2 linked regions of the Aliamphritea hakodatensis genome follow. The protein of the gene in region 1 interacts with the protein of each later gene in a pairwise test. Links are inferred from orthologs where the notes say so. Each region holds a gene or a part of one and is shown on either strand. Other genes may lie near its edges. The genes, in order: PCI15_RS16035 and bioB.

The links.
Region 2: the proteins of PCI15_RS16035 (region 1) and bioB interact in binary tests that used the Escherichia coli proteins (3 or more experiments, as listed by UniProt). The link is inferred for Aliamphritea hakodatensis from one-to-one orthologs.

What each region holds. Positions count from the first base shown.
Region 1 is NZ_AP025281.1:3,485,811-3,503,341, reverse strand. The notes cover bases 7,146-10,027. They hold PCI15_RS16035 (class II glutamine amidotransferase), read left to right. Parts: upstream 7,146-8,139; coding sequence 8,140-8,916; downstream 8,917-10,027. Other genes in these bases: hrpA (ATP-dependent RNA helicase HrpA), read left to right, coding at 9,007-10,027; PCI15_RS16040 (bactofilin family protein), read left to right, coding at 7,639-8,109; PCI15_RS16045 (M23 family metallopeptidase), read left to right, coding at 7,146-7,699. Outside these bases: PCI15_RS16070 (sodium:solute symporter family protein), read right to left, coding at 1-1,806; membrane protein insertion efficiency factor YidD, read right to left, coding at 1,936-2,196; PCI15_RS16060 (PhoH family protein), read right to left, coding at 2,545-3,933; nucleotide 5'-monophosphate nucleosidase PpnN, read left to right, coding at 4,381-5,766; PCI15_RS16050 (TIGR00266 family protein), read left to right, coding at 5,848-6,597; more of PCI15_RS16045, read left to right, coding at 6,740-7,145; more of hrpA, read left to right, coding at 10,028-12,936; PCI15_RS16025 (porin), read left to right, coding at 13,386-14,402; PCI15_RS16020 (MlaA family lipoprotein), read left to right, coding at 14,554-15,288; PCI15_RS16015 (protein adenylyltransferase SelO), read right to left, coding at 15,320-16,912; PCI15_RS16010 (hypothetical protein), read right to left, coding at 16,990-17,531.
Region 2 is NZ_AP025281.1:1,251,977-1,260,458, forward strand. Bases 1-2,938 are described here. They hold bioB (biotin synthase BioB), read left to right. Parts: upstream 1-916; coding sequence 917-1,960; downstream 1,961-2,938. Other genes in these bases: tsaA (tRNA (N6-threonylcarbamoyladenosine(37)-N6)-methyltransferase TrmO), read right to left, coding at 1-57; PCI15_RS05715 (ComF family protein), read right to left, coding at 122-580; bioF (8-amino-7-oxononanoate synthase), read left to right, coding at 2,019-2,938. In the rest of the region: more of bioF, read left to right, coding at 2,939-3,176; PCI15_RS05730 (alpha/beta fold hydrolase), read left to right, coding at 3,173-3,964; malonyl-ACP O-methyltransferase BioC, read left to right, coding at 3,961-4,752; bioD (dethiobiotin synthase), read left to right, coding at 4,777-5,463; PCI15_RS05745 (hypothetical protein), read left to right, coding at 5,546-5,791; PCI15_RS05750 (putative metalloprotease CJM1_0395 family protein), read left to right, coding at 5,821-6,828; PCI15_RS05755 (alpha/beta fold hydrolase), read right to left, coding at 6,841-7,611; BamJ family beta-barrel-assembly machinery protein, read right to left, coding at 7,692-8,318; xseA (exodeoxyribonuclease VII large subunit), read right to left, coding at 8,396-8,482. UniProt on the Escherichia coli protein: Catalyzes the conversion of dethiobiotin (DTB) to biotin by the insertion of a sulfur atom into dethiobiotin via a radical-based mechanism.

The sequences.
Region 1 (17,531 bases):
CTCGATCAGTTCGATAATACTGATACGTTCTTTATCGGTAACCTGTAAGTCTTCGGTTATCTGGCTGATGGCATTCCGGGCTTTATCGGGGCTGAGGTAATTATTCAGCAGGGCGGAAGCTTCTTTTAGTTTGGTTTCCAGTAATATGTATTGTTCCAGCCCGGTTGGGCGGGCTGTTTTGCTGGCCTGATGGTGCATGGACTGCATAAATTCTGCGGTGAGCGTGCGCTCTGATTTATGCGGAGAGTAGAGCAGGGAGCCCAGCAGGTATGCGCCGATGTTAAAAATCATACTCCATAATACGCTGTGGGGAATGCTGGAAAGCCCTTCGGTGCCAAACAGCGCTTCCGGCCGTAACCAGCTTATCTGAAACAGGCCTTCAGTCAGTAATGCGTCCGCCATCCAGCCCTGTTTAATCAGTGTTGGTATGACCAGGGTATAGACCCAGATAACAAAGCCGGCCAGCAATCCGGCCAGCGCGCCGGCACTGTTACCTTTTTGCCAGAATATCCCGCCCAGAAGTGCCGGGCTGAACTGTAATACTGCCACAAACGAGATCAGGCCGATCGCCACCAGAATGTAGGAGTCACTGAAGGCGATGGCGAAGCTGTAACTGCTGAGCAGGATCAGGGTCACCAGTGCCCAGCGGATTTTCAGCAGTTCACCCCGTATGGCGGCATAGCGTTCGAACTTTTCCAGCACTGGCATGATCAGGTGATTTGAGCACATGGTGGCCAGTGTCATTGTGGTAATAATGATCATGCCTGTGGCGGCAGAAAAACCACCGATGAATGCCAGCATGGTCAGAAAGGTGTTGTCAGCCTGTTGTGGCAACAGCAGAACATAGTAATCAGCAGCCCCGGTATCAATGCCTTTTAGCAGGCCTGCACCGGCGATCGGAATGACAAATATATTGATCAGCAGGATGTAGAGAGGGAACACCCAGAGTGCTCTTTTGATGTAGTTTACATCCGCATTTTCAATGACTGCTACATGGAACTGCCGGGGCAGATTTTGTACGGCTGCGAAGCTCAGGATAATAAGCGTCAGCCACATCACCCCGCTGTCTGGCCGGGTATGGAGGCTGGTGACCTGATGTATGCCAGCCTGATCAAGCTGATTGAGAATGTCGTTGTAGCCATTAAACAGGTAATAACAGACAAAAATACCGATGCTCAGAAAAGCGATCAGTTTCACAATGCATTCGACCATAAGGACGCTGATCATGCCCTGATGGCGTTCGGTGGGGTCCAGCCGCCGTACGCCGAACATAATTGTAAACACAATCATGAAGAGAGTGATCAGCAGGCCTGAGCTGCCCCAGTCCATCGTTGTATTATGCAGGTCGGCGCCGTGACCGCTGAGGGTGATAATTTTAAAGGAGCTGATAACCGCTTTTAATTGCAGGGCGATGTAGGGGAGTACGCCTAACAGGGCCGTTATGGTGACCAGAGCAGCAATTTTCTGCGAGCGGTTATAGCGGGTAGATATGAAGTCGGCAATGCTGGTGACCCGGAAGGTGTTTTTTGCCAGGACCATGCGTCTGAGGGTAATCCACCAACAGGCAATGCTCAGTAATGATCCGATATAGACGCCCAGATACAGTAGCCCCGATTCGGAAGCAAATCCGACACTGCCGTAAAAGGTCCAGGAGGTGTGATAGACCGCCAGCGATAAGGCATATGTCCAGGGGCCGTTGAAATTTCTGCCGGTCTGTTCAATTTTTCGTTCCACCAGTTGTGCTATGGCGAACAGAATGACCATGTAGGATGAAATAACCAGTATAACTGTAATTGAACTGAACATAGCCGAAGGTAACCCTCCCATTCGTCCGGCTGTCCATGCCTGTGATCTCTCTGTTTTTACAAAGGTATTCTTTAAGCTATAGCGCTGGCTGGTGAATGGGTCAAATTTCAGCGAATACTGATTGGGCTATTACCGGTCATTGTCGGAAGGTTCTGATTGGTGAGCCGGACAGCATGAAGGTGCTTTTTCCGGCACCAGATCGACCCCGCCGGGGTGGCCCGGATGGCATTTAAGCAGGCGCTTTATTGTCAGAGCAGTGCCTTTAAGGGGACCGTGAATCTCGATTGCTTCCAGGGCATAAGCTGAGCAGGTAGGGTAAAAGCGGCAGCGTGGCCCCAGCACAGGGCTGATAACGTACTGATAAAATTTGATGAGAAAACGCAGCAGCATTCGCATACTTATATTTTCCGGTACCTGAAATGAAAATGCGTATTAAGTGTAACCTGTGTGCAGATTGCTGTCAGGTAAAGAAAATGCCGGCGTATTCACATACAAAATTCATCTTGGTAAAGACACAAGTATGTCGATTACAGCGTCTACCCGGCTCAAGAAGGGGAATTAGATCGTATAATTGTGCGCCGCATTATATAGAGATACAACAAAAAATAAAGAGATAAACTTTCATAGATTTAGTGGTGCAGGGCAGGTACTGATCACAAGATGTATGAATCAGGGGCGGTATTTACAGAAGAATCCCGCCACAGCAGGGCTGCGGCGGATGTGTGAGTGAATTGCAGATTACAGATGTTCTTCTGCGTATTCGGCTAAAGATGAACGGAACACGCCTTCGAAATGTACATTGCTGGCACCGTTGTAATCTTTAAAACGTTCCACAATGTAAGTAAGGCCTGAGGTCAGGGCTGTCAGGTAGTTAGAGTCGATTTGCGCCAGGTTACCCAGACACACCATTTTTGTGCCTTTACCGCAGCGGGTAAGGATGGTTTTTAGCTGTGAGGGTGTCAGGTTCTGGGCTTCATCGATCAGCACGATGGCGTCCTGAATGCTGCGCCCGCGAATAAAGTTAAGCGACTTGAACTGGATATTCGCTTTCTCTATTGCGTATTTGACGCTGCTCTGGGGCCGTTCGTCGCCTTCGTGCATGGCTTCCAGATTGTCCAGAATGGAACTCAGCCATGGAGTCATCTTTTCTTCTTCGGTACCGGGCAGGAAGCCTATATCTTCTGCTACTGGTGGGGTTGAACGGGTAACAATGATCTTGTTATAGCGCCCCTGTTCAATGACCATTTCCAGCGCACAGGCCAGTGCAATCAGGGTTTTACCGGAACCGGCCGCGCCGTTGAGCATGCAAAGATCAATGTCGCTGTCCAGCAGGGACTGCATCGCAAAGGCCTGGTAGATATTGATGGGGGATATGCCCCAGCAGTTCTGTTGCATCAGGTGTTCGTGGCCAAGGTCGCGCAAAACAATGGCTTCATGGTCTACACTGACAACCCTGGCGGCAAAGTCTTCGGAGTCATCATGGATGTACTGGTTGACGTAAGTGTCCGGTAACAGGTCCGGGCTGACCTTGTGAAAGGTGTAGGGGCCTTTCTGATAACTTTTGACCTGATCGACCTTTTCCCAGAACAGTCCGTCGATGTGCTGATGACCGGCAGATAGCAGATCAAGGTCAGAAACCAACTGATCTTTGCGGTAGTCTTCGACCTTTTGCAGACCCGCGCCCATGGCTTTAAGGCGCATATTTATATCTTTCGTGACCAGGATGATGTCCCGGTGTGAATCATTGGTTTGCAGGTGAAGCGCGCAATTGATAATGCGGTTGTCGTTGTTGGTTGTCGATGGGAGAAAGCCCTGGCGGCTGGTCAGTTCGTGATCGGGGTAGACACTGAGTTTCCCCAGAGTCGTGCTGTCGTCGGTGCCGGGCACTTTAATCTGAACGCCCCGGGTGATTTGTGTGGGGCTGGTTGCAACGCTGAGGATATTATCAATTGCCCGGATAGCGTGTCGTGCTTCCTGGGCAACGCTTTGTTTGCGGTCCTTTATGTTATCCAGTTCTTCCAGAACGGTCATGGGGATCGCGACGTCTTGCTCTTTGAATTCGTACAGGCAGTTTGGATCATGAAGTAAAACATTGGTGTCGAGGATATAAAGCTTTGTAGCAGCCATAAGGGATTCCTTCTCCAACCTTGTTGTCTATCTGAAATAGGCTTCCAGATATGTTTAGTTAAGCAGAAGTTGCAGTCAGTTAAAACCCTTTGTATTCATCCATGTATGAATTTGGGTAACTGTGGTGATTATGAGTAATAAATTCGTAACTTTGTTCGGGTTCTAATACATAGTGTATGGTTAGGGTTAGCTGGTTTTTGAGCCTCTATGTTTATAAAATTCAATGGCTTAGTAGATATGATGGCATTGATAGCATATATTGTAAGTGATACTGAGATTCGTTGACTGGCAGGGATAAGCGGTTTTGCGGGCCGGAAAAAACATCATTTGGCCGTAACTGAATAACGCAGAGAACCCTGTTTGCAGTACATAAATTCCAAGCTGTTTTGCTTTGTGTGATGTATCTGTCGATCAGCGTTGAGTGTGTCTTTGAAGGGAGCGTGAATTATGACAACTGATCAATTTGTAACAGCAAATATTACGCCTTTAGATAGTTTAAATACGTTATCGCCGATTGAAGTGGCGCGTTTACAGGATCGTAACCAGGCGGGTCTTTATCAGCTGTTCCGCCAGTGCTGTCTGGCGGTACTGAATTGTGGCAGCGAGGTGGACAGCACCAAGCAGGTGCTGGAAATGTACCAGGACTTTGATATACAGGTGGCACAGAAACATCAGGGCATTCAGCTTGAAATTGCGAATGCGCCGGCCAGTGCCTTTGTGGACGGCGAAATTATTCAGGGGATCAGAGAAAATCTGTTTTCTGTGGTTCGCGATATTTTATATGTGGGTGATGAAGTCGGGCAGGATAATCAGCTGGCCGAAAACGTTGCCATTACCAATCAGGTCTTTCAGATTCTGCGCCATGCTCAGGCAATCGAGCCGCACATTAAACCGAATCTGGTAGTGTGCTGGGGCGGTCATTCCATTGGCCGTACTGAGTATGAATATACCAAGAAGGTCGGTTACGAGCTGGGGCTGAGAGGGTTTGGTGTCTGCACCGGCTGTGGTCCGGGGGCGATGAAGGGACCAATGAAGGGCGCGACGATTGCCCACGCTAAACAGCGTATCAGTGATGCCCGGTATGTGGGTATTTCTGAGCCCGGAATCATTGCGGCGGAGTCTCCGAATCCGATTGTGAATGAGCTGATCATCATGCCGGATATTGAGAAGCGCCTGGAAGCCTTTGTCCGGTTAGGTCACGGGATTATTGTCTTCCCGGGCGGTGCCGGTACCGCGGAAGAGATTCTCTATATGTTGGGCGTACTGCTGCATGAGAAGAATCATAATATTCCGTTACCGCTTATTTTTACGGGTCCGGCAGGCAGTGAAGCTTATTTTGAAACCATAGACCGTTTTGTGCGCCAGACGCTGGGTGATAAAGCCGCTGAACGGTACCAGATCATTGTTGATGATCCGGTTGAGGTTGCCAGTCAGATGAAAGAGGGGCTGCAGCATGTTACTCAGTACCGTAAGGCCACCAGTGAGTCATTCCATTTCAACTGGCAGTTGCATATCCCTGAGACATTTCAGCAACCGTTTGAGCCGACCCATGAAAAAATGGCGGAGCTGAATCTCAGCCATGAGCAGGAAGATTATCAACTGGCCTCTAACCTGCGACGTGCATTATCGGGTATCGTTGCCGGTAATGTTAAAGCGCAGGGCATCCAGGAAATTGAAACCCATGGTCCTTTTGAGCTCAGTGGGGACCCTGAGATGATGCGCTCGCTGGATGAATTACTGGCGTCTTTTGTTGAGCAGCGCCGGATGAAGATTAATTATCAGGAATACAAACCCTGTTACCGGATTCGGGTGGGGGATGCCGCAGAGGCATAAACCGCCAGTTGACGGAAGAGACAGTATAAAGCGCAGGTTACTGCGCTTTTTTATGAGCAAAACAGTTTGAGGAGTCAGTCAATGCAGTGTCATGAAGTGGATTATGAAATTGTTGGCAGTTCTATGCCGTTGCTGGAAGTTGAGCTTGATCCGGGTGAAACCGTCATTGCTGAAGCCGGCATGATGAACTACATGGAAGACAGCATTGGCTATGAAACCCGTATGGGGGACGGTTCTGACCCTGATCAGGGACTTATGTCCAAGCTGTTTTCAGCCGGTAAGCGCATGCTGACCGGGGAGTCGCTGTTTATGACGCACTTCTCGAATCAGGGAGCCGATAAACAGAGAGTGGCGTTTGCTGCGCCCTATCCCGGTGATATTGTGCCGGTCAATATGGCTGAGATTGGTCAGCGGCTTTATTGTCAGAAAGATGCCTTCCTGTGTGCAGCGCTTGGTACCCGTCTGTCGGTTGCCTTCTCTAAAAAATTAGGGGCCGGCTTTTTCGGGGGGGAAGGATTTATTCTGCAAAAGCTGGAAGGTGATGGTATGGCCTTCATTCAGGCCGGCGGAACGGTTGTACGTAAAGAGCTGAATAATGAAACCCTGAGGGTTGATACCGGTTGTCTGGTCGGATTCAGTGAAGGGGTTTCATACGATATCGAGCTGACCAAAGGGATGAAGTCGATGCTGTTGGGGGGCGAAGGGCTGTGGTTGGCGACGCTGTCGGGAACCGGCAGTGTCTGGATTCAGAGTTTGCCGTTTTCCCGTCTGGCGGATCGGATCATTGCTGCAGCACCGGAACTGGGAGGGAGCCGTCAGGGGGAAAGTTAATGTTTGGCCTTCTGTAAAAATATCCTTGCAGGTGTGTGGTTGCCGGACTGGTGAGCGTAACCACACACTAATTATGACTTTTATGCCGAATACAGGTATATTTTCGTTTTTATTTTTCTCCGGCATCCAGACGTCAGAAGTAATGTTACGAAATAAACTGGTTATCACACTCACCACAGCTCAGGGGTCGCGTCAGTATACGCTGGGGCAGATTACGAAGTATTTGCTGGCGATGTTCCTGGTTATTTCTGTTTGCAGTTTCTTTGTTTCAAATCTCTTACTGGTGAAAACCACAGATCATTTGCTCAATCTGGAAGAAGGGTTTGATAGCCTTAGTCTGCAATATGAAGATACCCTGGGGGCGTCTGAACAGCAGAAGGGGCAGCTGGATCAGCTATCACGTTCTTTGTCTCAGCTGCAGGTGGAGAAAAAACAGCTTAAAGAAGAAAACCTGCGAATTGGCGAGCTTAATGCTGTGCTGGATGCCAGTCTTTACGGGTTGGAAGGTTTGCTGGGGTTGCCGGCTTCCGGTGAAATGACGCCTGAACGGGCGGGTGAGCTGAGTATGCTGATCAGCCAGCGTACCTTTTATCTCAACAGTATTCCTAACGGTTTGCCTATTCAGGGTATCCGTATCAGCGGTAAGTACGGTATGCGAATGCATCCGGTGCTTGATAAGCGTACCATGCATTATGGTATTGATTTTAAAGCGGATAAGGGGACGCCGATTTATGCCACGGCGGACGGGGCGGTTGAGTTTGCGGGATACAATAAGCAAAGTGGTTTCGGTAAGCTGATCATTTTGCAGCATGGCTTTGGTTTTAAAACCTATTACGCCCACTTAAATGATATCAAGATTAAATCCGGTCAGTTCGTATCCAAAGGGCAACTGATCGGTATGAGTGGTAATACCGGCCGTTCCACCGGGCCGCACTTACATTATGAAATCCGGCATTTATTCAGGCCAGTCGACCCTGCGCCCTTCGTGGCGTGGGATATGAGTAACTTTGATTCACTGTTTTCTACAGTTAAAGGTATCGAATGGGCTTCCTTAAAAAAGATGTACCCGCTAAACCAAACGCTGCAAACGGCAAAGCAATAACAATTATTGCTGAAGGGAATAAGTTCAGCGGTGATATGAGCATTGTTGGCAGGATGCATATTGACGGCATGTTCGAAGGGAATATTTCATCACTGGATAATATCTCTGTTGGCAAGAACGGCCATATCCGCGGGGTTGTGAAAGCCAATCAGATCAGCGTGTGTGGGCTGGTTGAAGGTGAGGTCTGGTGTGATGAGCTGGAAATTGACCGTGGTGGAAAAGTTTTTGCTACAGTGACCAGTAAGGTAATGGCAATTCATCCGGAAGGAAATTTTGTCGGCGAGCGTAAGATGAAAGAGTTGAGTACTGCTGAGCCGTTGCCGCATATGGAGTCTGGCATTGAAGCCATTGACTCTTTGCCGGACAAAGTGACGCTTAACAGTGATGATGAGCAGGTTTCCAAAGCCTGAACAGGCTGTGACTGAATAACAGGATTTAGCATGTGTGAACTGCTTGGCATGAGTGCAAATGTGCCGACGGATATTTGTTTCAGCTTTACCGGGCTGATGCAGCGTGGTGGAGAAACCGGCCCTCATCGGGATGGCTGGGGAATTGCGTTTTATGAAGGCAAAGGTCTGCGTGATTTCCATGACCCTGAGCCGAGTTGTGATTCAGAAATCGCTCAGCTTATTAAGAATCATCCGATCAAAAGTAAGACAGTTATCAGCCACATCCGGCAGGCGAATGTTGGCGAGATATGTCTGGAAAATACCCATCCGTTTACCCGTGAGTTGTGGGGCTATACCTGGACGTTTGCACATAACGGTCAGTTGGATGCTAAGTTATTTGACCTGCCGGTATCTTTTTATAAGCCCGTGGGTACCACGGATAGCGAATATGCATTTTGCTGGTTGCTGGGAGAGGTGCGCAGAGCATTTCCGGAGCGGCCGGATGATTTTACAGAAGTCAGTGCGCTGATCGCCCGTTGTGCTGATCAGCTTCGCGAGTTAGGCGTGTTCAACATGTTGTTAACTGAGTCAGAGTATTTATTTGCGTACTGCACGACCAAGCTTGCCTGGATAACCCGGCGGGCGCCTTTTGGAAAAGCGAGTCTGACTGATGCTGAGCTGACGGTTAATTTCCGTGAAGAAACTAACACGACTGATGTTGTGACGGTGATTGCCACAGAGCCGCTGACCGATAATGAGGAATGGACCGCACTGGCTGAAGGCGAAATGATTACCTTCATGGACGGTGAGCCTGTCAGACTTTCCTGATTAATACGTTTTTTATTTAATGATGCGCTGATGGAATTGTTTCCTTCAGCGCATCTTTGTTTTTAGCCTTTTCCGGACAGAGCCGTTAACGTGAGTCGTCAGTTTCAATCTTTATATCAACGCCTGGATGAGTGCCTGATCAGCGACCGGTTTCGGTTGCGCCAGAAATTGGGCAACCTGAGCCGCAGGGCAGAACAGGGGCAGCCGTTTGATAAACTGCTGGCAGACACTGAAGCACTGATTACTGAATCAGAGTCAGCGGTCAGGGCCCGTGCTTATGATGGCCAGAATATCTCCTTTCCTGATTTGCCAGTGTCCTCCCGGCGGGATGAGATTGCCGAGGCGATTCAGCATAATCAGGTCGTGGTTATCGCCGGTGAGACCGGTTCAGGTAAAACTACTCAGTTACCGAAAATCTGTTTGCAGTTGGGGCTGGGGACAAAAGGTCTGATTGGTCACACGCAGCCGAGACGTCTGGCTGCCCGGACAGTCGCTAACCGTATTGCTGAAGAACTGGGTTCTTCTCTGGGCAGTACAGTGGGTTATCAGGTACGTTTTACCGAGCAGGTTGCTGAAAATACTCAGGTTAAGCTGATGACCGATGGTATTTTACTGGCGGAAACCCAGCGGGACCGTTATCTGGAAAAATATCAGGTACTGATCATTGATGAGGCCCATGAGCGCAGTCTGAATATCGATTTTTTACTGGGCTATTTGCGGCAGATTTTGCCTAAACGGCCGGATCTTAAGGTCATAATTACATCGGCAACGATCGACCTGCAGCGTTTTTCGAAACACTTTAATAATGCGCCTGTTATAGAAGTGTCTGGCCGGACTTATCCGGTAGAGGTACTTTACCGGCCGCTTGAAGATATGCCAGATTCCGGAGAACGGTCTGTACCGGAAGCGATTGTTCAGGCAGCACAGGAATTACAGGTGCTTGAACGCCAGCAGCAGAAGGGCATTCAGGGAGATATTCTGGTGTTCCTGAGCGGTGAGCGGGAAATCCGCGAAGCGGCTGAGCATTTAAGGAAGGCGGTAACGGCACAGCGTCTGAAGCATATTGAGGTGATGCCTTTGTATGCCCGTCTGAGTGTGGCAGAGCAGAATAAGATTTTTCATGGTGGCCGGGGTGCCGGCCGCCGGATAGTGCTGGCGACCAATGTTGCAGAAACGTCTTTGACGGTTCCCGGTATCCGTTATGTTATTGATCCCGGGCTGGCCAGGATCAGCCGTTACAGCTATCGCTCGAAGGTGCAACGTTTACCGGTTGAAGCCGTTTCTCAGGCCAGTGCAAATCAGCGGATGGGACGCTGTGGCCGGGTCGCAGAAGGTGTCTGCATCCGGTTATATTCTGAAGAGGATTTTAACAGCCGTCCTGAATTTACGGATGCCGAAATCCGCCGTACAAACCTGGCAGCGGTTATCCTGCAGATGCTGACGCTGCGTCTGGGGAATATCGAGGACTTTCCGTTTATTGATCCGCCTGACTCCCGGTATATTAACGATGGCTTTAAATTGCTACAGGAGCTGGGGGCTGTTGATGACAAGCGTAAGATTACTTCGCTGGGCTGGCAGGTAAGTAAGTTACCGATAGACCCGCGCATCGCCCGGATGGTCGTCGCCGCTGTTAAAGAGGGCTGTTTGCGGGAAATGCTGATTATTGCCAGCGCACTGACGATTCAGGATCCCCGTGAGCGTCCGTTTGATAAGCAACAGGCTGCGGATGAAAAGCACCGGCAGTATGCGGATAAGGATTCTGATTTTGTTACCCTGGTCAATCTGTGGGCGCTGTTCGAAGAGCAGCGTCAGGAACTGAGTCAGAACCAGCTGCGGAAGTACTGTCAGAAACATTTCCTGTCGTATAACCGCATGCGTGAGTGGCGTGACGTGCATCGTCAACTGCATCTGATCTGTAAATCTCTGGAGTATAAAGAGTTACCGGCGGACGCGGGTTACGATCGCCTGCACCGGGCATTGTTGTCAGGCTTGTTAGGGAATATCGGCTTTAAACAGGAAAATAAGGAATATCTGGGAGCGCGTAACCGGCGCTTTTATGTGTTCCCGGGGTCCGGGCTGTATAAGTCAGCACCCAAATGGATTATGGCCGCTGAAGTAGTTGAAACCAGCAAGCTGTATGCCCGTATGGTCGCGAAAATCGATCCGTTGTGGGCTGAGCCTCTTGCCGGTCATCTGGTGAAGCGAAATTACTTTGAGCCTCACTGGGAGAAAAAACGTGCTCAGGTTATCGCTCAGGAGCAGGTGAGCTTATATGGCCTGATCATTGTCCCGAAAAGAAATATTGATTTCGGCAAGGTCGATCCGTTGGTTAGCCACGACATATTTATCCGTTCGGCACTTGTGGAAGGGCAGTTTCATACCAAGGGTAAGTTCTTTGCTCATAATCGCCGTTTGCTTACCAGTGTAGAAGGTCTGGAAGCTAAATCACGGCGCAAAGACCTGCTGGTGGATGAAGATACGCTCTGTGATTTCTATACCGCCAGAATGGCGAAGCACAAAGGTGACCATGTTGTTAATGGCGCCGGTTTTGAAAAGTGGCGAAAAACCGTTGAAAACGCGGATGACAAAATTCTGTTTCTGACGGAAGCGGATATTTTGCAGCGAAGTACGGAGCATGTAACTGCCCGTCAGTATCCTGAAGTACTGAAGGTTTCCGGGGCACCGCTGAAGCTGAGTTATCATTTTGAGCCTGGCGCGGCAGACGACGGCGTGTCAGTCAGTGTGCCACTGGTGTTGCTGAATCAGATTCCTTTGCAGCGTCTGGAGTGGCTTGTGCCGGGCATGCTTAAAGAAAAGTGTGTGGCCCTGCTGAAAGGTTTGCCTAAGCAAATACGAAAAAATTATGTGCCGATACCGGATTATGTGGATGCATTTATTCAGTCGGCCAGTTTCGGTGAAGGTAAGCTGGAAGAGGCGCTGGCACATCAGATGTTGCGTATGACCGGTGTGCGTCTTGATCCACAGTTGCTGGAAGCTGGGGAGCTTGAGGCGCATCACCGAGTCAATATTAAGTTGCTGGGTGATAAAGGGAAGCTAATTGCCCAAAGCCGTGACTGGCAGGCGCTGAGCGAACAGTATGGCGAACAGGCTGAAGCCGCGCTGACAAGCGAGGCGGATGAAACCTGGGGGCGCAAGGGGATTACCCGCTGGGACTTCGGTGATTTACCTGAGTCTGTCACGCTTAAGCAGGCAGGCGGTATAGAGGTCGAACTGTACCCTGCACTTGTCGACCGTAAAGAAAGTGTTGAACTGGTTGTTGTGGAAGATAAGCAGGAAGCGGTAATACTGACCCGAAGAGGTGTGATCAGGCTTGCCTGGTTAAACTTGCCGGCCAGTCTGCGTCAGGTGAAAAGTAAGCTTGTAAAGTTTGAAGAGTCAGCGTTGCTGTTTGCTAAAGTGCAGCGAAAGGAAGCGTTGAGGGAAGACATTTTACTGTTAGCTACCGAGGCCTGTTGCTTCGCTGCAGAAGATATTCCGCGATCAGAGGCAGCGTTTCTGAAGACGCTGGCTAAAGCGGAAACGGATTTTATATCGACTGCGAAGCAAGCTGCGGAAGCTGTGAATCAGATGCACCATTGTTTTCACCGTATCAATAAGCAGTTAAGCGGTAAGATGGATCTGCGGGTTATCAATGTTCTGAACGATATAAAACTGCAGTTGAGTGAATTGATGCATGCCGGCTACCTGAGCTCGGCTGGCTGGCAGCAGTTACAGGAGTATCCCCGTTATCTGAAGGCAATTGAATTACGCCTTGAGAAATATCAGCGCGAGTTGCCCCGGCAACGGATGCTCAGTGATCAGCTGGTTACATATATGCAGGGCGTGCAGAAACGGCAGAAGGACTATCAGCAACAACGGCGCAGTACTGCAGAGCTAACAACCTTTCGCTGGCTGCTCGAAGAATACAGAGTGTCGCTGTTTGCGCAGCAGTTAGGCACCCGGCAGCCGGTGTCTGAAAAGCGTATTAAGCAGGCCTGGCAGACGCTGTCTGAAGGGTAGGTGTGGCTGTTTTTTATACAGTGGTTTTTAATGAGCTAAATCCATGACAAATAAAGGGCGAAATAGTTGCAGAAGATTGTTGTGTATGCTGTAATGCGTCCAATTTATTAGACTAGACATTCATTTTAGGTTCATTTTTAGATTATTAGCGGTTTTGTATTAATAACGCTAATGAAAACTCAGTCAGTAAAAGTGTTTGTAAGCAGATAACTTTTAAAACTGAAAATAAGTATGATCTGATGATGAAAGTCATCAATATATGAAAGAAATTTCTTTCATATGTTTGAAATAATTTTGTTTTATAGTATTTTTTAGTGAGCGATGCGTTCGGAATATCTGTGATGTGGACATTCCAAGCACATTAAAGCTAAAAAAATTAAAGTTAACCGCTTTGGTTAACAAGAAAAGTTTAACTACTAGTACGTTAAATATTAAAGGGGAAATTGTTGATGAAAAAGTCAATCATCGCTCTGGCTGTTGCTGGCGCTCTGACTGCTCCACTGGCTCAAGCTGACGCTACTCTGTACGGTGTTGCTCAGTTCCGTCTGATCGATCAGGACGAGAAAAGCCTGAACGCTCAAATGGCTAAAACTCGTCTGGGTGTTAAAGGCACTGTAGACAACGATATCGAAGGCCTGACTACTGGTTTCCAGTTTGAGTGGGAATTCTCTGGCGCTAACGGCGACGACGCTGGTATCAGCGAAGTTCGTAAGTCTCTGGTTTACATGAAAGGTGACTTCGGTCAGGTAACTTTCGGTCGTCAGAACAACCCAGCTGCAGCATTCAAGAAAGCTGACATCATGGGTCGTCACTCTGCTCAGTTCGCGCTGGTAGGTGACCGTATCTCTAACGCTATCACTTATGCTTCTCCAGACCTGAGCGGTCTGCAGCTGCACGCTGGTTTCACAGCTGACGGTGCAAACGAAGATGCTGCTGCTGCAACAGCGACTACTATCCCAGCAACTGGTGCTCCTACTCTGGGTACTGATGCTACTACTGGTAGCGAAGATGCAGACGCTTACATCCTGGGTGCAACTTACGGCATCGCTGGTTTCGACCTGGCGCTGACTCACGTTGCTTCTAACAACAAAGCTGACAACACTGATACTGATACTACTAGCTTCGGTGTTGGTTACACTATGGGTGATCTGTACCTGGCGGCTTCTTACTCAGAGATGGATTCTGACGTAGCTGATTCTGATGCAGATGTTACTCAGCTGGCTGCTTCTTACGGTATCGGTAAGACTACTGTATATGCTCAGTACGAAGTTCTGGATCAGGACGGTGCTGATGAGAAGCTGAAGAAGACTGGTCTGGGCGTAAGCTACGCTCTGGGTTCTTCTGCTTCTGTAGCTCTGGAAACTTTCCAGTTCAACGACGAAGCTGAAGAAACTGTAGCTACTTCTACTGGTGCTACTTCAGTAGTTGCTGACGCTACTGTACTGCAGTACACTCTGAGCTTCTAATTCAAGCTTAACGAGTTTACTCAGAAAAAAGGCTCCTTCGGGGGCCTTTTTTGCGTTTGTAGAAAAATTGTTTTAAGAGTGCTTCTGTGTCGGCTGTTGCACCGCTATAATGCGCCAGTAATCAGATTGAAGAACATGGGAGTTCTTGCTTGTGAAATTTGCATCAGTTGCGTTAGTTTTAAGTGTGTCATTGTCCGGTGTTGTTTCGGCGCAGGAAGAATCCGTGGCTGATGTCGCCGGTGTATCTGCTGATGATCAGCATGTTTCTGACCCCTGGGAGGGCTTCAACCGTGCGATGTTCTCTTTTAATGAAGGTCTGGACACCTATGCGCTTAAACCTCTGGCAAAAGGCTACCAGGCGGTTACACCGGATGTTGTTGAAACAGGCGTGAATAATTTCTTTGAGAACCTGTCTGACGTTGGCGGTACTCTGAACGCTCTGTTGCAGGGTAAGCCGGATGCGGCGGTAGAAAACTTTGCTCGGTTTGCTTTTAATACCACGATTGGTCTGGGCGGTATCTTTGATGTTGCTACTCCAATGGGGATTACCAAGCACGAAGAAGACTTCGGTCAGACACTGGCGGCCTGGGGTGCTGATTCCGGTCCTTATGTGGTGTTGCCATTATTTGGGCCTTCCACGGTGCGTGACGGCATTGGTCTGATTCCGGATGCGCTGGTTGATCCGGTAAATGAAGTTGATCATGTCAGAACGCGTAACTCACTGATTGGTTTGCGTATTATTGATACCCGTGCTCAGTTGTTTGCTGCTGAAGAGTTACTGACCGGGGATGATCGTTATGTGGCGGTACGGGATGCCTATTTGCAGCGTCGCGAGTTTCTGATCAACGACGGCGAAGCAGACGTTGATTACGATAATGATTTTTAAGAATTTCTAAGTTGATGCGTGCAGTTGAAGTTTAAGAGCTGCACGATAGCATTGAACATCCTGGGCGCGTTCGTGCCCAGTCCGGCCGTTTTGCGGCGTATTCATCAAACTGTGGCTGCTCGCTATAAGGATTCCGGATCATTTCCTGTAAAGCGTGCAGCATACTGAGATCTCCTTCGGTTGCTTTGTCTGATGCTTGCTGGGCGAGATAGTTTCTCAGTATGTATTTAGGGTTAACTGTGTTCATTTGCTTTGCCCGCTCATCGGGAGCAAGGTTTTCTTCCGCGCAGATTTTCTGATATTGGTTTAGCCAGTTTTTTAATGCCTGAATATAGCTATCATTGATTTGCGTTGATTCATAATAAGCGTTTTTCAGGGTGATGAGTTGCCCGTTAATATCCGTTTCGAGTGACGTATTTGCTAATACCCGATAAAAGATTGTCATATCTGTTTCAGCGGAAGTTAACAGTTTTTCAAGTGAATTAATCAGATTATCTTTGCTGTCACTAAATGATGTATTTAAACCGAGTTTTTGGCACATCATCTGGTAATAGGCGCTCTGGTATTTCCCAGAGTAGCTGTTAAGGATTTCTTCCAGCGGTTTAGCGTCCCCGATCAGTGGGTAGATGGCATTTGCCAGCTGATAGAGATTCCACAGTGATATTTGTGCCTGATTACCAAAACGGTAACGCCTGTTTTGGGCGTCAGTTGTGTTGGGTGTCCAGTCGGGATCATAGTTATCCAGCCAGCCATAAGGGCCGTAATCAATTGTCTGGCCAAGAACAGACATATTATCGGTATTCATCACCCCGTGAACAAAGCCTACCCGTTGCCAGTGAACGATCATGCTGAGGGTCAGGTCGCATACTTCGCTGAACCATTCCAGATAGGTGTCTTTACCCGGCTTGCCCAGATGTGGGAAGTCGTTTTTCAGGGTGTAGTCGGTGAATTGCTGCAGTAAAGCAATGTCGTTTCTGGATGAATACAGCTGAAAATGTCCGAAGCGGGTAAAGGACTCGGCTACACGGCATACGATGGCCCCGGGTTCCTGTTGGGGGTTGCCGTCATAGAACATATCCCGGGTTACCGATTCGCCCGTGAGGCAAAGGCTGAGTGCGCGGGTGGTGGGTATCCCAAGGTGGTGCATAGCTTCACTGCAGAGAAATTCCCGTACGGATGAGCGTAATACTGCAAGACCGTCAGCCCGTCTCGAATAGGGGGTCATGCCGGCGCCTTTCAGCTGGAGGGTGAAAAAGCCGTTTTCTGTCGAGGCTTCGCCGAGATTGATTGCTCTGCCGTCGCCCAGTTGTCCTGCCCAGTTACCAAACTGATGACCGCCATAGCAGCTGGCGTAGGGCTTCATACCGGGGAGCAGTTTATTGCCCGTGAGTATTTCAGAAAATGCTGAATCATTCAGTAAATCGCTGGTATCCCCGATGATGCCCAGGCTTTCCAGTACTTCTGAAGATAGTGCCAGGGTTTTTGGGGACTGTACCTGTGTGGGGTTTACATACGAAAAACAGGCTGATTCAACCTGACGACAGTAGTTCTCAGTAACGGGGTCTGCAGGTAGTTGTTCTGCAAACCGATTGCTGAATTTCAGGTTGGTCAGGGAAGTGTTCATGTTGATCGCCAGCGATTAAAAAACGGTCTGAGTATAGTGCTACAGACCGCTTTAATAATACCGGCGATGGGTAGGGCTTAGCGTTTAGAGTGAATGTACAGATAACGCTGCCACCAGTTATTGGCCTGTAACAGCTTGCGGATAATATCCTGTTCCAGGCGATCGCCATAATGGATTACCGGACAGCTCTGATCCAGTGATGGCAGTGCCAGTGTGAAGTTTTGCTTTTGTTGCAGATAAAAATCCTGATAGCTGGTGCCATCAATATCCTGCTCATGAATAACCGGAAAAACAGGCAACTGAGGGCAGAGAAGAAAAAGCAGTTGGCTCGCGGTTTTCGTTGCATTGGCGTCGTTTAAGACTGTGCTGGCAAATGTGTTTACCAGGCTGACGGTGATGTCCTGGCGCTCTGAGTGGGTTAAATCATCGTACTCGGCCCAGTCTTCCTGCAGGGAATCTTTAATGAATGCAGCAAGGGCGGGCTGGATTTCTTCGGGTGAATGCGTGGCTTTGCAGCAGTGTAACAGGACAGCCAGATCCGAATCTGAGATAAGAGGCTGTTCATCAGTCCAGTGATTACGTGCGGCTTTTTCCAGGCTTCCATAGGCAATCGATAATA
Region 2 (8,482 bases), 2.2 Mb from region 1 along the record:
TTCTTTAAATCCACTGTGAATGATAGCTATTGGTTTAAGGTTGAGTTCGGCAATCATTATCAGGTGTCCTGAGTTAAACGAAGCGCAATTATAGCCCTAAACCGGGCTGTTTATGATGGCTTTATTTACCGGACGGTTTATCTGTTCTGGCCAGAGCGAAAACCTCAACCCGCTTGCAGCCGGCCTGTTTGAGTATTCTGCTGAGTATATTTGCCGTAGTGCCCGTAGTGACGACGTCGTCAATCAGCATGACGTGAGGTGGCGGGGCATTCACGCACTGAAAACTGTGTCGCAGATTTTGCCTGCGCCTGGCTGCGCTGAGGTTAATCTGATTCCGGGTGTGTATGCGTTTATGCAAAATGTCATTTCTTATCGGGATATTTAGCTTCCGGTTCACATCCCGTGCCAGCAACCAGGCATGATTATATTCCCGCTTTAACAGTTTTCTCGGGTGCATCGGGACAGGAATCAGGCAATCGGGTTTGACCGCCAGACTGACGCTTTGCAGGGCAAGTTGATGCAGCGCTGACAGATAATCGGTACGGTTGTTAAACTTTCCCGGTGGGATCAGCGCGTTCACCGGAAATGCGTATCGGAAAGCGCAGTACACCCGGTCAAAAACCGGTTTTGTTCGCAGGCATGCCGGGCAGTGGTTATTTGTCGAGCTGAGCGGCAGTGCGCATGTGAGACATTGTTCTTCAAGCCAGGGTAACTCCAGCTGGCAGTCCCTGCATATCTGAGAATCGCAGGGATGTTTAAGCTGACAAATCAGACAGATGCGCTGCTTAAAAAATGTACAGATGTCTTTGGGTTTGCGTAACATGAGTTGACAGATTTCCTTATCCGTTTATCATTAGCCACTTGCCAAAAGCGGTTGTTTTCCAACCGTTCATCAAGTGACAGGACCGACATGAGTATGCAGCAATTAAGTGCTATCCGACACGACTGGACTAAAGACGAAGTACAGGCTTTATTTGACCTGCCTTTTAACGATCTGTTGTTTCAGGCACAGCTTGTTCACCGTGAAAATTTTAATCCTAACGAAGTACAGGTAAGTACGCTGCTGTCGATCAAAACAGGTGCCTGTCCGGAAGACTGTAAGTATTGCCCTCAGAGTGGTCATTACAACACAGGCCTGGAAAAAGAGCGCCTGATGCAGGTTGAAAAGGTTCTGGAAAAGGCCCGTAAAGCAAAGGAAACCGGTTCAACCCGTTTCTGCATGGGAGCCGCCTGGAAGCATCCGGCTGAAAAAGACATGCCGTATGTACTGGAAATGGTTAAAGAAGTTAAGAAGTTAGGTCTGGAAACCTGTATGACACTGGGCATGCTGGATCAGGACAAAGCTGAACGCCTGGCGGATGCGGGTCTGGATTACTATAACCACAACCTGGATACCTCACCGGAATATTACGACAAGATTATTACCACCCGTACTTTCCAGGACCGTCTGGATACTCTGCATAACGTGCGTGAATCCGGCATGAAGGTATGCAGTGGCGGTATTCTGGGGATGGGTGAGACCGCAACTGACCGTATCGGTTTATTGCGTCAGTTGGCAAATATGCCAACGCAACCTGAAAGTGTGCCTATTAACATGCTGGTGAAGGTAAAAGGCACGCCAATGGAAAATGTGGATGACCTGGATCATCTTGAGTTTGTCCGTACTATCGCTGTAGCACGTATTATGATGCCGGCTTCCCACGTACGTCTGTCCGCTGGCCGGGAGAGTATGAGTGATGAAATGCAGGCGATGACTTTTATGGCGGGTGCTAACTCCATTTTCTATGGTGAATGTCTGCTGACAACCCCTAACCCGGAAACTCACCGTGACCTGCAGCTCTTTAAGCGCCTGGGTATTAATCCTGAACAGCGTATCAGTGAAAATGACGATACTCAGGAACAGGTGATTATGCAGTCACTGCAAAAGCAGCAGGACGATTCGTTCTTCTACGAAGCCTGATTAAACGCATTTCTTCCGGCCATGGCGCCTTGCCATGGCCGTACCTGATGGTTCGACTATGTCATTCTCACAGTTACAGGATGAACTGAATCTGCGCAAGCAGGCTTCACTTTACCGTACCCGCAGAACCCTGCAAACGCCTCAGTCGCCGAACATCAAAGTGGATGGGAAGGACTATCTGGCGTTCTGTTCAAATGATTATCTGGGGCTGGCTAACCATCCTGATGTGATAGCTGCTTTTCAGAACGCTGCCAATCTTTACGGCGTGGGGGGCGGTGCCTCGCACCTGGTCAGTGGCCACAGTCAGGCCCACCATGAACTTGAGCTGGCACTGGCAGAATTTACCGGCCGCGACAGAGCGCTGTTATTTTCAACCGGATATATGGCAAATCTGGGCGCGGTAACTGCGTTGCTTGATAAGCAGGACGGCGTGTTTGAAGACCGGGTAAACCATGCTTCCCTGTTGGATGCAGGCCTGTTAAGCGGTGCCCGTTTTCAGCGTTATTTACATAACGATGCGACAAACCTGCAGACCCGTCTGCAGCGCAGTGAAACCCGCCGTAAGTTAGTGATCACGGACGGTGTGTTCAGTATGGACGGCGACATTGCACCATTATCTGAGCTGGCAGATGTCAGCTGCGCAGCGGATGCCTGGATGATGGTTGATGATGCTCATGGCCTGGGATGTATCGGTAAAGAAGGGCGGGGCAGCGTTGATCACTTCGGGCTTGGGCAGGATGATGTGCAGATTCTGATGGGAACGCTGGGCAAAGCATTCGGGACTGCCGGAGCATTTATCGCCGGTTCAGACGTGCTGATCGAAACCTTAATTCAGCATGCCCGCAGTTATATCTATACCACCAGTATGCCGCCGGCCGTTGCTGCTGCAACCCTGCGGAGCTTGCAACTGGTGCGGGAAGAAGAATGGCGGCGGGAAAAACTTCGGGCGTTGATCGCACAGTTCCGGACCGGCTGTGAGTCACTGGGTTTAGCTTTAATGGATTCACAGACACCTATTCAGCCGGTGATGGTCGGTAGCAGTGAGACGGCTATGCAGATGAGTGCAGCGCTGGAAGCAAAGGGTATCTTTATTACGGCAATCCGCCCGCCGACCGTGCCGAAGAATGAAGCCAGGTTACGTGTAACCCTCAGTGCCAGCCATACTGAAGCGGACGTTGACCGTTTGCTGGTCGCGCTCAGTGAGGTGAAGATATGAAGCTGCATCTGAGTTATGCAGGCCAGCCGTTGCATCAGGCGCCGACCCTGGTGCTGCTGCATGGTTGGGGGATGCACAGTGAAATCTGGCGGCCTCTGAGTGGGTTACTGGAAGATGATTTTTCACTGGTGCTGGTTGATTTACCAGGCCACGGGCGAAGTCAGGCCGCCGCTGAAAGCAGTACGCTGAATGGCATGGTGACGGAGATTCACAACGCGTTGCTGCAAGCCGGCATTCCACAAGCAGCCTGGTTGGGTTGGTCGCTGGGTGGCATTGTGGCGATGACTTATGCGTTGACCTACAGGGAAAATATCACGTCATTAATGACACTCTGCACAAGCCCTTGTTTTGTTGCACGGGAAGACTGGGCGGCGGGGATGGATGCCGAAACGTTCGCTCAGTTCAGTGAAGCCTTTAAAACACAGCCACAGAAAACCCTGCAGCGTTTCGCCATGCTTCAGGTGCAGGGATCAGCAAGCGCCCGGCAGGATCTCAAGCAACTGAAGTCACTGATCAGCAGTATTCCGGACCCTGATTATCCGGCTGTCAGCGCGGCGCTGGAAGTTCTCGAAGCAGATTACCGGTCGCTCTTCAGTGCCGCGGATCAGTCTGACCTCCCGGTGACGCATCTTTTGTGTGAGCTTGATACGCTGGCGCCGATAAGTGCTACTGAGTATCTGCAGCAGCTGCCGGGGTCCGCTGTGGCCGTATTAGCAGGCTCGTCCCATGTACCTATGCTGTCAGATCCGCAGATGCTTGCCGGGCGGATAAGGGAGCATCTGAAATGAGTCAGTTTTCCAAGCAGGAAGTTGCGACTTCATTCAGCCGTGCGGCCAGCAGCTATGATAATTATGCCAAGCTGCAGCAGCAGGTGGGCGAACAGCTGCTGGCGACGGTGTCTGCAGGAACCGGGCAGCAGGTCAGGCAAGCTGTTGATCTGGGATGTGGCACCGGTTATTTCATTCCCCGGCTGATGGATAGCTTTCAGCCAGAGTGCCTGACGGGGATTGATCTGGCACCGGGTATGCTGAGCTATGCGCGGGAGCATCATGCGGGGGAGAATATCCGTTGGGTGTGCGGTGATGCCGAAGCATTGCCGCTGGCTGCAGATAGCGTTGATCTGATTTTTTCAAGCCTGGCCATTCAGTGGTGTGAGAACCTGCCCCGGTTGTTTGCTGAGGTATACCGGGTATTACGTCCGGGCGGGCAGTTTGTTTTCAGTACGCTGGGGCCGGAAAGCCTTTGTGAGCTGCGGGCATCCTGGGCAACGGTAGATCGCTATCAGCATGTCAGTGAGTTTACCCCTTTATCTCAGTTGCGGAGCAGCATTGGGGGCCTTGAGGAAGTCAGTTTTGATGTCGTCCCGGTGCAGCTGTTATACCGTGAACTGCGTGGCCTGACCAATGAACTGAAGCGCATTGGTGCACATAATATGAGTGCGGGCCGGCCTGAAGGGCTGACTGGAAAAAGGCATCTGCTTGCCTTCAGAGATGCGTATGAAGCGTACCGGCGTGATGATGGGTTGCTGCCGGCTACTTATGAAGTGGCTTACGTTGTATTACGTAAACCTGAGTAATATTTACAATAAAGACGATCCGTTATGGCAAAGAAAAGTATTTTTATTGCAGGCACTGATACTGATGTCGGCAAGACCGTAGTGGCTGCCGGTATCCTTGAAGCTGCTAACCGCAAAGGCCTGACGACAGTTGCTGTAAAGCCCATTGCTGCCGGGTGTGAAAATACCCCTGAAGGGCTGCGTAACTCAGATGCGCTGTTGTTACAGGCAACTGCAAGCATTGAGCTGAACTATGAGCAGATTAATCCGATTGCGTTTGAGCCGCCAATTGCGCCGCACATTGCTGCTGAGCAGGTGGGGCGGAGACTGGATGCAGACCGTATTGCTGCCTTATGCCGCGGCGTCATGCTGCAGCCGGCAGACCTGGCGGTGATTGAAGGTGCCGGCGGCTGGCGGGTGCCCCTGAATAACCGGCAGACGATTGCCGACATTCCGAAAATGCTCAATACCCCGGTTGTGCTGGTGGTGGGGATGAAGCTTGGCTGTATCAGCCATACATTACTGACGGTTGAAAGCATTGTCAGAGACGGTTTGCCGCTGGCCGGATGGGTTGCCAATCAGGTGGATCCGGACATGAGCTGTTACGAAGAAAATCTGCAAACGTTAAAAACCATGCTGTCAGCGCCGCTGATTGCGGAAGTACCACATTCTGATGATTGCTCGCCACAAAACATTGCCCAATTTGTGGACATTGATGCTCTGATTGGTTGATTAATTACTGTACAGTTCGGATACTTACAGGGTGACAGATGTGTCTGTTGCTTTGAAGACCAATTAACTTAGGGGTGTTGCCATGAATGTAACCTCTGCTCTTCAGACAGGTGTGTTAGGGATAAACCGTGGTCTCGACGGTGTTCAGAAGGCTGCGTCTGATATTGCCGGTGCGGGTAAACCGCAGGCGCCGGAAGAGGCGACAGGCCGGGATGTTAATGAAGCACTGGTTGATCTGACTGTTGAGAAAAACGCAACTGCTGCGTCCACTAAAGTTGTACAGTCAGCAGATGAAGTGCTCGGTACACTGATCGACATTCGCGTCTGATTCAGTCTTGTGACCAGTGAGGTGCAGGTATGCAACTCAATATAAATAGCCTTCAGATCCAGTCATCAGGTGTTGGCGGTGCTGCCGGTACCAGCCAGACTGATGCCGTCAGTTCCGTCCGGGACCCGGCCGTCAGCGGGTCATCAGTATCTCTGCATTCAGCAGAATCTTCGCCAACTACGTCTACCCCAAAATCAGCGGATGTCAGCGGTGCTGATACTCATAGTGCTGAAAGAAATACGTCTGATCAGAAAGCTTCCGACCAGGCAGGTTCTGATCAGCGTACTGCTACTGCTGTAAAAGCAGATCTGACCGCGCTTGAAAATGAACAGATACAACAGTTAGCCACCCGTGACCGGGAGGTTCGCCAGCATGAGCAGGCGCATGCCTCTGCAGGCGGTGCCCATGCGGGTGCACCGAGCTATGAATACAGGAAAGGGCCGGACGGGCGTTTATATGCGGTTTCCGGTGAAGTCAGTATTGATACGTCCGCGGTGCCTAACGACCCTCAGGCGACTCTGGAGAAGGCAGAAATAGTCTTACGAGCAGCGCTGGCGGTTTCTGAGCCGTCCGGGGCCGACCGTGCAGTCGCCGCCCGCGCAACAGCTTTGGCCGAACAGGCACGTGCTGAGCTTTCTACTCAGGATGCGTCCGGTGCTGAATCAGCCGGGGAAGAGTCTGTTACAGCTGATGGCCTTTCAGGTGAGACGGATGCCGGCCGGGCTGATGCGTTAAAAGAAGAGTTGTCTGATAATCAGGCTGCTTCTGAGCGTGAGGAAGATGAGCAGGACGCTGCCCGTCAGGATGCCCAGCGTGAATCACAGGCTGCGGATGCCGTACGCCGACAGGATGCGCTGGACGAGCTTAATACCGATCGGGAAGAACACAGTGCTGCCGTTTCTCAAAGTCTGGAAGATTATAACCAGCGTCTTGACGAAGTGGGGGAGCGGTTCGCAGAAGTGAATCAGCGCCTGGTCGAGGCGGGGGTGTTTAAAAAGTTTTTCCCCGAAGGGCTGATCATCGACCAGAGTGTGTAAGCGGTTTTTTCTTTATCCGTTGTCTGCTTCCTGCAGAAAATTCATAACCAGTTTACTGAACGCCGCCGGCTTTTCCGCATGGGGCCAGTGCCCGGCATTCTGAATGATTTTATAAGATGCAGCCGGGAAATACTGTAACAGCGCATCTTTGTGATCAAGGGTAATGTATTCCGACTGCCCGCCTTTAATGAACAGTGTCTTGCCGCGATAGGGGGTGCCTTCAGGAGGGGCGCTGATATTGTCATACTGGCTTTCGATAACTGCCAGATTCACCCGCCAGGCAAAGCCGTTTTCTGTCCGGTACAGATTTTTCAGCAGGAACTGCCGCAGGCCGGTTTCCGTGACATGTTCTGCCAGTTGCTGTTCAGCGTCCCGCCGTGACGTAACCGTGTTCAGGCTGACGGATTTCAGCCCCTGAATAACAGTGTCATGGTCATGGCTGTACTGTACCGGTGCGATATCAACAATGATCAGTTGCCGGATACGTTCAGGTTGCGTCAGGGCTAACTGCATGGCTGCTTTTCCGCCCATGGAGTGTCCCAGTATATGGGCGCTTTGCAGGCCGTGATTATCCATCAGCTCAGCAATATCCTCCGCCATGGCGGCATAACTCATTTCATCGCTGTGGGGGGAGCGGCCGTGGTTACGTAAATCTACGGCATATACCTCATACTGCTCAGCCAGTACTTTGATCTGGCTGCCCCAGTTATCCAGCGTGCCGAATAATCCGTGCAGAATGATCAGCGGTTCACCCTGGCCCTGAATATTCACGTGAAGTTGCATGCGTGTAGCCTCTTTTACATATCCGTAAAAAAGCCGATGCGGGCATCGGCTTAGTCATTGTGCTTAACAGACCCGTTCTGTTACAGAACAGCCAGCAGCTCAACGTCAAAAATCAGGGTGGCGTAAGGAGGGATGCCGCCTGGCGAGCCTTGTGCACCGTATGCCAGTTGATACGGTACGTACAGACGCCATTTGTTACCTGGAGTCATCAGCTGCAGTGCTTCGGTCCAGCCAGCGATTACGCCGCCCACAGGGAATTCAGCAGGCTGACCACGCTCATAAGAGCTGTCGAATACCTTGCCGTCAGTGAACGTGCCGTGATAGTGAACGCGTACGGTTGATTCAGCAGTTGGTTTTTCGCCTGCTTCGCTACCGGCTTCGATTACTTCGTACTGCAGGCCGGAATCGGTGACGAATATTTCTTCACGCTGAGAGTTTTTCTCCAGGAAGATTTCGCCTTCAGCCGCTGCTTTTTTAGCAGCCGCTTCCGCTTCTTCCTGCATGCGCTTCTGGATTTCGTTGAATGCAGCCTGGATCTGTTCGCCGGCGACTTTCAGCTCCGCGCCTTCAAAGGCATCCTGGATACCGGTTACAACTGCGTTCAGGGAAACGCCTTCAAAGCTGTTGTTGGCCAGTTGATCGCCCATTTGACGGCCGATACCGTAGCTGGCGATTTGTTCGGTGGTTTCTAGTTTTAGTTCAGACATGAGACTCGATCAATTGAGGGTTCATTAAGGCGGCCAAGCCTAGCAAACTCCGCGGTTAAACGCTATGGCTGGCCGTATCAGAGCAGGTCCGGGATGACCTCGGTCACCTGGCTGCGAATCCGTCCGTCCTGCAGGCGAATATGGATTTCTTCTCCCGGGTTGAT